Regions from separate parts of the Salicibibacter cibi genome, predicted to be linked through region 3. Evidence: riboswitches for the same ligand, from Rfam matches in the RefSeq annotation. Region 3 holds a riboswitch; each other region holds the start of a gene.

Region 1 (2,204 bases), 1.8 Mb from region 3:
GGAGATATTGCAACTCTGTGATTGCAGCCTTCATCCCTGCGTGTTCGCTTTCTTCGTCAGCGGTGATGAGCAGGAGGATATTGCCTGTCGGCCGTTCGTGTTCCGCGAATCGGAGCAGGTTCACGAGGTGAACCGCAATGCCGCTTTTCATATCCGCTGATCCGCGAGCGAACAACCAATCGCCGGTTGCAGCATCTTCCCTGATTTCTGTATTTGTCACATCATCGGAAAAATAGGCGAGCAACGCCTCCGGATCGAAAGCATGCGCACTCAGTGTCCCATAATCTTCAATGCCCACGGTGTCATAATGGGCATGAAAAAGGATCGTTTCTTTTGCGTTCGCCTTTCCCGGTAAAAAAGCAAACACATTCTTGCGCTTGTCATTTGGGATCGTCTGTAACCATATGTGCTCGGGATGTTTTTGGAAATATGGGAAGGAACGAATAAGCTTATGTAGATAATCGGATATTTCAATTTCGCCCGCGCTCCCGTTCGTGCTATCGAGAGCAACGAGCTTCATCGTTAACCATTCCGCCTGCTCTGCTTCACACAGCGTTGCCAACTGCTCATACATGATAGGAAAACTCCTCTCGGTGACATAGCTACATATATCTATTGTAACGCGCCAAACTTGACTATTGCTATATTGGGATTCGGAAACGAGACCATAAGATGCCCGAAACCGGTCCATGCCGCATGACAACAACGCATGCCCGATGAATCGTATACGTTGACAGCATAGGGGGCCGGTGCTAAAATAAACGCATTCATAGAATACTATTCTTATCTGGAGCGGTGGAGGGACTGGCCCGATGAAGCCCGGCAACCGGTAATGGCGAATTACAAAGGTGCCAATTCCTGCAAGGTGTTCATCCTTGGAAGATGAGACAGAAATGATGCGTAACCTTTCTGCTCATCGTAGGGCTAAAGGGTTATTTTTTTGGTAGGAAAGAAAGTATAAATCAACTTTCTTTCCTACATAAGTGCAACTAGGGCTTTTCGCCATAAAAGCTTGGCGAAAAGCCAAGTTTTCTAAACGAAAAAACACTGAGCCTATCAGGATAGTAGGAATAAAAAGAAAGGAGGTCCATCCACTGATACATCTGAATAACATCTCGAAAACGTTTCAATTAAAAGGACAATCCATCGAAGCGGTAAAAGAGATTAATTTAGATATTGAAAAGGGAGAGATTTTCGGAATTGTCGGTTACAGCGGTGCGGGGAAAAGCACGCTCGTACGTCTCCTTAATCGATTGGAAACGCCCACGACCGGCACATTAAAAATTGCAGATCGTGACATTTTGGATCTATCCAATCGAGACTTAAGGGGCGCAAGGCAAGAAATCAGCATGATCTTTCAACATTTTAACCTCCTATGGTCGCGAACCGTTCGGGAAAACATTGCTTTCCCCCTTGAAGTTGCCGGTATTGCAAAAGCAAAACGTAACGAGCGTGTGGAAGAGTTGATCGAACTCGTTGGTTTGAAAGGGCGGGAAGCGTCTTATCCATCGCAACTGAGCGGCGGGCAGAAGCAACGGGTCGGCATTGCCCGGGCGCTTGCCAATGAACCGAAAGTGCTCTTGTGTGATGAGGCGACCTCCGCGCTTGACCCGCGAACGACTGGCGCGATTCTTGATTTGCTCCACGATATCAACCAAAAATTAGGGCTCACGATTGTCATCATTACCCACGAAATGCAAGTGGTGCAAAAAATTTGTTCGCGTGTTGCCGTGATGGAAGATGGCAAAATTGTTGAGTTGGGAAATGTGTTGGATGTCTTTAGAGATCCTCAACAAGAGATTACGAAAACATTCGTCAAGCAAGTCACCGACCCGGAAGATTCCAATGAAGCCATTGAAGAGCAGCTCAAGCGAGAAAAGGGGACCGTCATTCGCTTAACGTTTGTCGGGGATGACGCGGAAAAACCGGTCGTATCCGAATTAATCCGTTCGTTTGGCGTAACGGTGAATATTTTACAAGGAAATATTGCCAAAACGCAGCACGGGAGCTATGGCAGTTTATACGTTTCCATCGAAGGGGATGGAGCGCAATTAAAAGAAGCCATTCAATTTCTTTACGGCCACCGGGTGGAAGCAGAGGTGATTGCCGATGCTTGATGAAATCGATCGGGAAAACATGCTAGAAAACGTTGATTGGGGAAACATGCTGGAAGCCACGTGGGAGACCCTCTATATGAGTGGGGT
Region 2 (2,204 bases), 830 kb from region 3:
GGAAGTGGCGGCATCTTGCTCCCGCAATACAGCGTCTATAAAGTCGCTGCCCAACTTCTGCAATTACAGGCGCTTTTCCCCGGGAGGATTGAAGCGGGCGTGGGACGGTCACCCGGAGGGGCAGAAAGGGTTCGATCTGCGTTGGCGGATGGGAAAGAAAATCAGTTAAATGATTATCCGGAAAAATTGGAAGCCCTCGCTAGCTATGTTCGTGGCCAATCACCTAAGGGCGTACGAGCAACACCGAGAACGAATGCAGCCCCACCAGTTTACTCTTTGGGCCTCGGGGAAAATAGTGCCGAAATCGCCGCCCGCCTCGGCGTGGGTTATGTATACGGGCATTTTATCGCACCTACTCGTGGAGAAGCAGCTCATGAGGTTTACCGGCAACAATTCACACCAGGCAGCTTAAGCGTCCCCCACGCATTAACCGCTGTTTTCGTCATTTGCGGGGAATCAGACGCGCACGCGGAAGAACTGGCAATGAGTCAGGATATGTGGCTGTTACGAACGGAAAAGGGGCTAGATAGCCGCGTGCCGAGCGTAGAAGAGGCGAAAGCGGCAAAAAAGACCGAAAGGGATCAACAAAAAATAAAGGAAAATCGCAGAAGAATGATTATCGGCGGTCCAGACACGGTACGAGAACAATTAAGCTATTTTTCGGAGCGCTATCACAATGATGAATGGCTGATTCTAACGAATATCCACGATTTCCAAGAGAAACGCCGGTCATTCGAACGAATCATCTCTCTTTTTTGACCTTTGCATATAACATAGAATCCTGATATACTATTATTCAGAGTTAAATAATTGGTTTTTTCTTATAAAGAGAAGCAGAGGGACTGGCCCAACGACGCTTCAGCAACCCCATCAGGTGGAAGGTGCTAATGCCAGGAAGATAAGAGGATCTCGAACACACCCCTCTTTTCTTCGGAAGAGAGGGTTTATTTTTTAGCAAAAGGAGTTTTGGGGAAGATGGCAGAAATTACAGCAAAGCATGCGCCATACCGTGCAGATCATGTCGGGAGCATTTTGCGCACGGAGCGCTTGAAAAAGGCACGTGAAGATCGTGTCAACGATGCAATTACGGCTGAACAATTGCGCCAGGTTGAGGACGAAGAAATTCGCGCGATTGTGGAAAAACAAAAAGAAGCGGGGCTTACGGCTATTACGGATGGGGAATTTCGCCGTGCATGGTGGCATCTGGATTTCTTGGAAGGCCTTGATGGGGTAGAAGGATATGAACCGGAACATGGCTATGCATTTAAAGGCGTGGAAACGAAGCCTTGGCTCGTACGGATTATTGGGCAATTGGATTTTCCGGAAGACCATCCTTTTCTCGATCATTTTCGCTACTTAAAAAGCATCGTCGGCGAAGGTCACGTGGCCAAGCAAACGATTCCGAGTCCAAGTATGCTTTACGCGGATCATCATTTTGTATCCGGTGTTTATGAGGATCGGGAACGTTTTCGCAAAGATCTTGCTGCAGCATACAAAAAAGCTGTTCATGCTTTCTACGATGCCGGGTGCCGTTACTTGCAATTCGATGATGTTGGATGGGCAATTCTTATTCCGACTGAAGACGATACGGAAGAGCAAAAACAAGACAAACGAAACAAGCAACAGTGGTATAAAGATATCATCAATGAGGCACTTTCGGATCGGCCGGATGATTTAACAGTGACGATGCATATTTGCCGTGGCAATTTCCGGTCCACTTGGTCCATGAGTGGGGGTTATGATCCGGTTGCAAAGACGGTATTCCAGGAAGTTGAAGTGGACGGGCTTTTTCTGGAGTACGATGACGAGCGTTCCGGCACGTTTGAATCCCTGCAGTATGTGAACCGCGATGATTTAAAAATTGTGCTTGGCATCGTAACATCAAAAACGGGTGAACTTGAAGATAAAGAAGCGTTGAAAAGTCGTATTCGTGAAGCTGAAAAGTATGTACCGCTTGAACAGTTGGCGATCAGTCCCCAATGTGGTTTTGCTTCCACGGAAGAAGGCAACATTTTATCGGAAGAAGCACAATGGGCAAAACTGCGCCATATTAAAGAAGTCGCAGATGAGGTTTGGGGAGAAAACTAAAAGATGGACGAGCAGGGCTGATCTTCCAAAGGAGGATCAGTTCTTCTTTTCACTCTTGTGATAAAATGAATGAATACTTATTCAGGAGATGATCGTCATGGAACAGCCTATTAAAA
Region 3 (2,204 bases):
ATGATATGATCAATGAGCTTGAAAAAGAACGCCCTTGGCTTTTGGGACAAGCAGAAACACTCGCCGGTGATCGCGGTTACGATGACACCAAAATGCTTGAGCGGCTGTGGGATGACCATCAAACCAAGCCTGTCATTGATATCCGGGACATGTGGAAAGATGGCGAGGACACGCGCCAACTGATGGACATTGAAAATGTCACGCATGACTATAAAGGCACCGTGTACTGTCACTGCCCGATGACCGGGAAAGAGCGCGAAATGGCGAATGGGGGCTTTGAGAAAGATCGAGCCACCCTCAAAAAGCGTTGTCCGGCCAAACAATATGGCATCACCTGTGAAGGACAAGCGGAGTGTCCGATTGCCCAAGGAATTCGGATTCCGCTCAAGGAGGACCGCCGGATCTTCACACCGATCGATCGAGCCAGTTACACATGGGCGAAGGCATACGCGAAACGAACGGCCGTGGAACGTGTGAACAGCCGGCTTGACGTCTCCTTTGGCTTCGAACAGCATACCACACGCGGGCAAAAGAAGATGAAAATGAAAACTAGGTTGGCTCTGTGCACGATGTTGGCGATGGCTTTAGGCCATATCCAAGAAGGCCGCCCGGAAAAAATGCGAAGCTTGGTTTCCTAAAAGCATCCACATGTGGGAAACCGAATTTTAAAACAGTTTTTGTGGATAACAGGGTACGTGTGTCTTTTTTGAGGTATAAAAACGAATGATATTCGAATAGTAGCGATTTTGGTTCGTGGAAGGAAATTTTAAGGCGTTTTCAACAAAAAACCAGGAGTGAACCTGGTCCCGTTTTTACGCCTAAATCGCAAAAATCGTTACAACGCAAAAAGCTCTATATCTGTCCCTCTTGAAACATGACGGAAATTCCTGTAGGATAATGGAACAGCAAAAATAATAATTATTTTTTCTTATCAAGAGAGACGGAGGGAAAGGTCCAAAGATGTCTCAGCAACCAGCTCATCGGAGTCAGGTGCTACTTCCTTCGGAACGGTGGTTCCGGACGATAAGAAGATGCATTCATCACTGGCAGTGCTTTCTTCTTATTCGATTCACAAGAAGAGGGCATTTTTTATTTTTACAGATCATGCATATTCAGTAGCATGGGAAGGAGAAGGAATGATGGAGCGGACATATACGAAAGAGACAAAGCTTGTTCAATCCGGCAATCGCAGAGATAAACGCACCGGTGCCGTCAATGCGCCGATTTACATGAGCACTGCGTTTGAGCACACGGGTGTCGGTGAATCAACCGGTTATGATTATGCCCGTACCGGTAACCCAACGCGTGAGGTGCTTGAAGAAACGATCGCCGAATTGGAAGGGGGAACGCACGGTTTTGCCTGTAGTTCTGGCATGGCAGCGATTCAAGCTGTGCTCAGTTTGTTCTCTCAAGGAGACGAAATCATCGCTTCCGTGGATTTGTACGGAGGTACATACCGATTGTTTCGCCAATACTGGCCGCAATGGGGGGTAGACGTTCGTTATGTTGACCCGAGAGATCTACAAGCCGTTGAGCAAGCAATTGAAAAAAATACGAAGGCGTTATTCATTGAAACACCGACAAATCCTTTAATGCAGGAAGCGGATTTAGATGCACTCAGTCAACTAGCCAAGGAACATGATTTACTTATGATCGTTGACAACACGTTTTACACCCCGTTATTGCAACGTCCGATTGAATTTGGCGCGGATATCGTGATCCATAGCGCCACCAAATATTTGGGCGGCCATAACGATGTCGTGGCAGGGCTCGTTGTTACCGACGATGACGTGTTGGGGGAACACCTTTTCAATATTCAAAATGGGATTGGAATGACACTTGGAGCTTTTGACTCCTGGCTGCTCGTTCGCGGAATGAAAACGTTGGCGTTAAGAATGGAAAAACATCAACAAAATGCCCACGCTGTTTGGGAAATGTTAAAAAAGCATTCGCTTGTCACGGAAGTTCTCTATCCGGGCAAAGGAGGAATGCTTTCGTTTAAAGTTCAGGATGAGAAGCTCGTCGACCCATTGCTTCGCCATTTACGGCTCGTTACATTTGCCGAAAGTTTGGGAGGCGTCGAAAGTTTAATGACGTATCCAAGTGTGCAAACCCACGCGGATATTCCTGAAAATGTGCGGATTAAAAACGGCGTGACAAATGAATTAATGCGTTTATCTTGCGGCATTGAAAATCACGAAGAT
Region 4 (2,204 bases), 1.6 Mb from region 3:
GATGGTTCATCGACAATAAATTTATCTTTAGGAGAGCGGCCGGTATATGTCCCCGTCGTCGCCGCGAAAGCACCGGCTTTCGTGAGAATGCCCTCATCACGCGCGAGTGCCCTTTCCACTAACCTAGGCTCGGGAAGATCGAATTCGGCCTGTCTTTGATTTAAAAGATGGTCCAAGGCTGATGCAAATGAAACGGTACTCATAATCGACAAAATCCTTTCTGTGCTAAGCTGAGGGCATGTAATGATGATTAGATGCAATTAGTATAACACATTTTATCATATAGTCTATACTATTTTCGTGTAAAAAATTTGTGTCTGTTAATGAAATGATTGGAACTTCGGATATCAAGCGATTGAATCCGTCTTGAGCCGTTGGCCCTTTAGAGTGTATTGGTGTCATTCGGCATGGATCGGATTCTTACCTTCTATTTTGGGAGATCGCACCGATGACAGATCACTGAAAGCCGTTTTGCGTTCTATTATCAGCGATTGTTTCCTTGTGTATGAACGCCTTGTATCTTTTTTTCTCGACATAACTGTGTTAAAATCATATGGAAATAACGATTGCGACTTTGATGCGACAGGTATTAAAGTACGCTCTTATCAAGAGTAGGCGGAGGGACAGGCCCTTGGAAGCCCGGCAACCATCCCCACGGGGGAAAGGTGCCAACCTGGCAAAGTGGCAGATGCTTTGCAAGATAAGAGGCGAAAAAGGTAAGAACGATAACCCTTTTCCCTCGGGAAATCAGGGTTTTTTTTAATTCTCAATTCACCACACATATAGAACGGATCATCGAAGGAGGAGGACGATGGAAGCGAATGGACGCAGACTCTTTACGTCTGAATCAGTCACGGAAGGCCATCCGGATAAAATTTGTGACCAGATTTCCGATCGAATTCTGGATGAAATATTAAAAAAAGATCCAAATGCCCGCGTTGCTTGTGAAACGGTGGCAAATACGGGGATGATTCTGGTGACAGGAGAGATTACGACGACGACATATGTCGATATCTCCAAAGTCGCCAGGGAGACGTTGAAAGATATCGGTTATACACGTGCAAAATTCGGACTTGATGCCGACACGTGCGCGGTGATGACCGCAATTGATGAACAATCTCCCGACATTGCCCAAGGGGTTAACACTGCTTTGGAATCGCGGGAAGGCAAAATGTCCGAGGAAGAAATTGAGGCAATCGGTGCCGGAGACCAAGGGTTAATGTTTGGTTATGCTGATGATGAAACCGAAGAGTATATGCCGTTGCCGATTTTTTTGGCGCACCAATTGGCACGACGTCTGTCAAAAGTGCGAAAAGATGGAACGATTCCTTTTTTGCGTCCGGATGGAAAGACGCAGGTAACGATTGAATACGATAAAGAGAACCGGCCGCTGCGTGTAGATACGATCGTTATTTCCGCACAGCATCAATCGGAAGTGGCCATGGCCAGGCTTGAAAAAGAAATAATGGCTCACGTTATCTTGGAAGAGGTTTCGGAGCATTTAATCGACGAAGAAACCAATATTTTTATTAACCCGACCGGTCGATTTGTGATTGGCGGCCCGCAGGGAGATGCAGGGCTGACAGGACGGAAAATCATCGTGGATACGTATGGCGGCATTGCGCGTCATGGCGGAGGTGCTTTTTCCGGGAAAGACGCGACAAAAGTGGATCGCTCTGCTTCCTATGCTGCCAGGTATGTTGCGAAAAACATTGTTGCCGCAGAACTTGCAAAAAAATGTGAAGTGCAAATTGCTTACGCAATCGGCGTTGCCCGCCCGGTTTCCATTTCTATTGATACGTTTGGAACAGGTAAGGTAAAGGAGAGCCTTCTTTTGCAACTCGTGGAGAAACATTTTGATCTGCGACCGGCCGGCATTATTCATATGCTAGGGTTGCGGCGCCCGATTTATGGCCAGACCGCTGTTTATGGTCATTTTGGGCGAACGGATATTGATCTCCCTTGGGAACGTACGGATAAAGCCACGTTGCTTAAAGAAGATGCTTTTGTAGCGGAAGCGAAATAAGCGAAAAAACACCGTTGAGAACCGGATGTTCCAACGGTGTTTTTTAATGGAATCTTAAAAGGCCCAGTCCCCGTTTCGGAAAACGGGCTCTCGTGTGCCGTCTTTATGAATGCCATCGATGTCCATATCCGCATCTCCGACCATGAAATCAACATGGGTGATGCTTGTATTGAGGCCT

The links. A riboswitch is a leader RNA that binds a small molecule or an ion and turns the genes downstream of it on or off. The one in region 3 is predicted to bind S-adenosylmethionine.
Region 1: another riboswitch for S-adenosylmethionine. It lies ahead of HUG20_RS16520 (methionine ABC transporter ATP-binding protein); the one in region 3 lies ahead of HUG20_RS08055 (methionine biosynthesis PLP-dependent protein).
Region 2: another riboswitch for S-adenosylmethionine. It lies ahead of HUG20_RS03570 (5-methyltetrahydropteroyltriglutamate--homocysteine S-methyltransferase); the one in region 3 lies ahead of HUG20_RS08055 (methionine biosynthesis PLP-dependent protein).
Region 4: another riboswitch for S-adenosylmethionine. It lies ahead of metK (methionine adenosyltransferase); the one in region 3 lies ahead of HUG20_RS08055 (methionine biosynthesis PLP-dependent protein).

Annotation. Positions count from the first base shown of each region.
Region 1 is NZ_CP054706.1:3,319,273-3,321,476, reverse strand. It holds gene HUG20_RS16525 (M20/M25/M40 family metallo-hydrolase) at 1-574, opposite strand, end outside; SAM riboswitch class I at 781-889, shown strand; gene HUG20_RS16520 (methionine ABC transporter ATP-binding protein) at 1,095-2,117, shown strand; gene HUG20_RS16515 (methionine ABC transporter permease) at 2,110-2,204, shown strand, end outside.
Region 2 is NZ_CP054706.1:736,108-738,311, forward strand. It holds gene HUG20_RS03565 (LLM class flavin-dependent oxidoreductase) at 1-759, shown strand, start outside; SAM riboswitch class I at 819-905, shown strand; gene HUG20_RS03570 (5-methyltetrahydropteroyltriglutamate--homocysteine S-methyltransferase) at 976-2,088, shown strand; gene HUG20_RS03575 (PaaI family thioesterase) at 2,186-2,204, shown strand, end outside.
Region 3 is NZ_CP054706.1:1,563,248-1,565,451, forward strand. It holds gene HUG20_RS08050 (transposase) at 1-638, shown strand, start outside; SAM riboswitch class I at 926-1,030, shown strand; gene HUG20_RS08055 (methionine biosynthesis PLP-dependent protein) at 1,140-2,204, shown strand, end outside.
Region 4 is NZ_CP054706.1:3,206,051-3,208,254, reverse strand. It holds gene pckA (phosphoenolpyruvate carboxykinase (ATP)) at 1-203, opposite strand, end outside; SAM riboswitch class I at 600-707, shown strand; gene metK (methionine adenosyltransferase) at 812-2,026, shown strand; gene HUG20_RS15905 (aminopeptidase) at 2,081-2,204, opposite strand, start outside.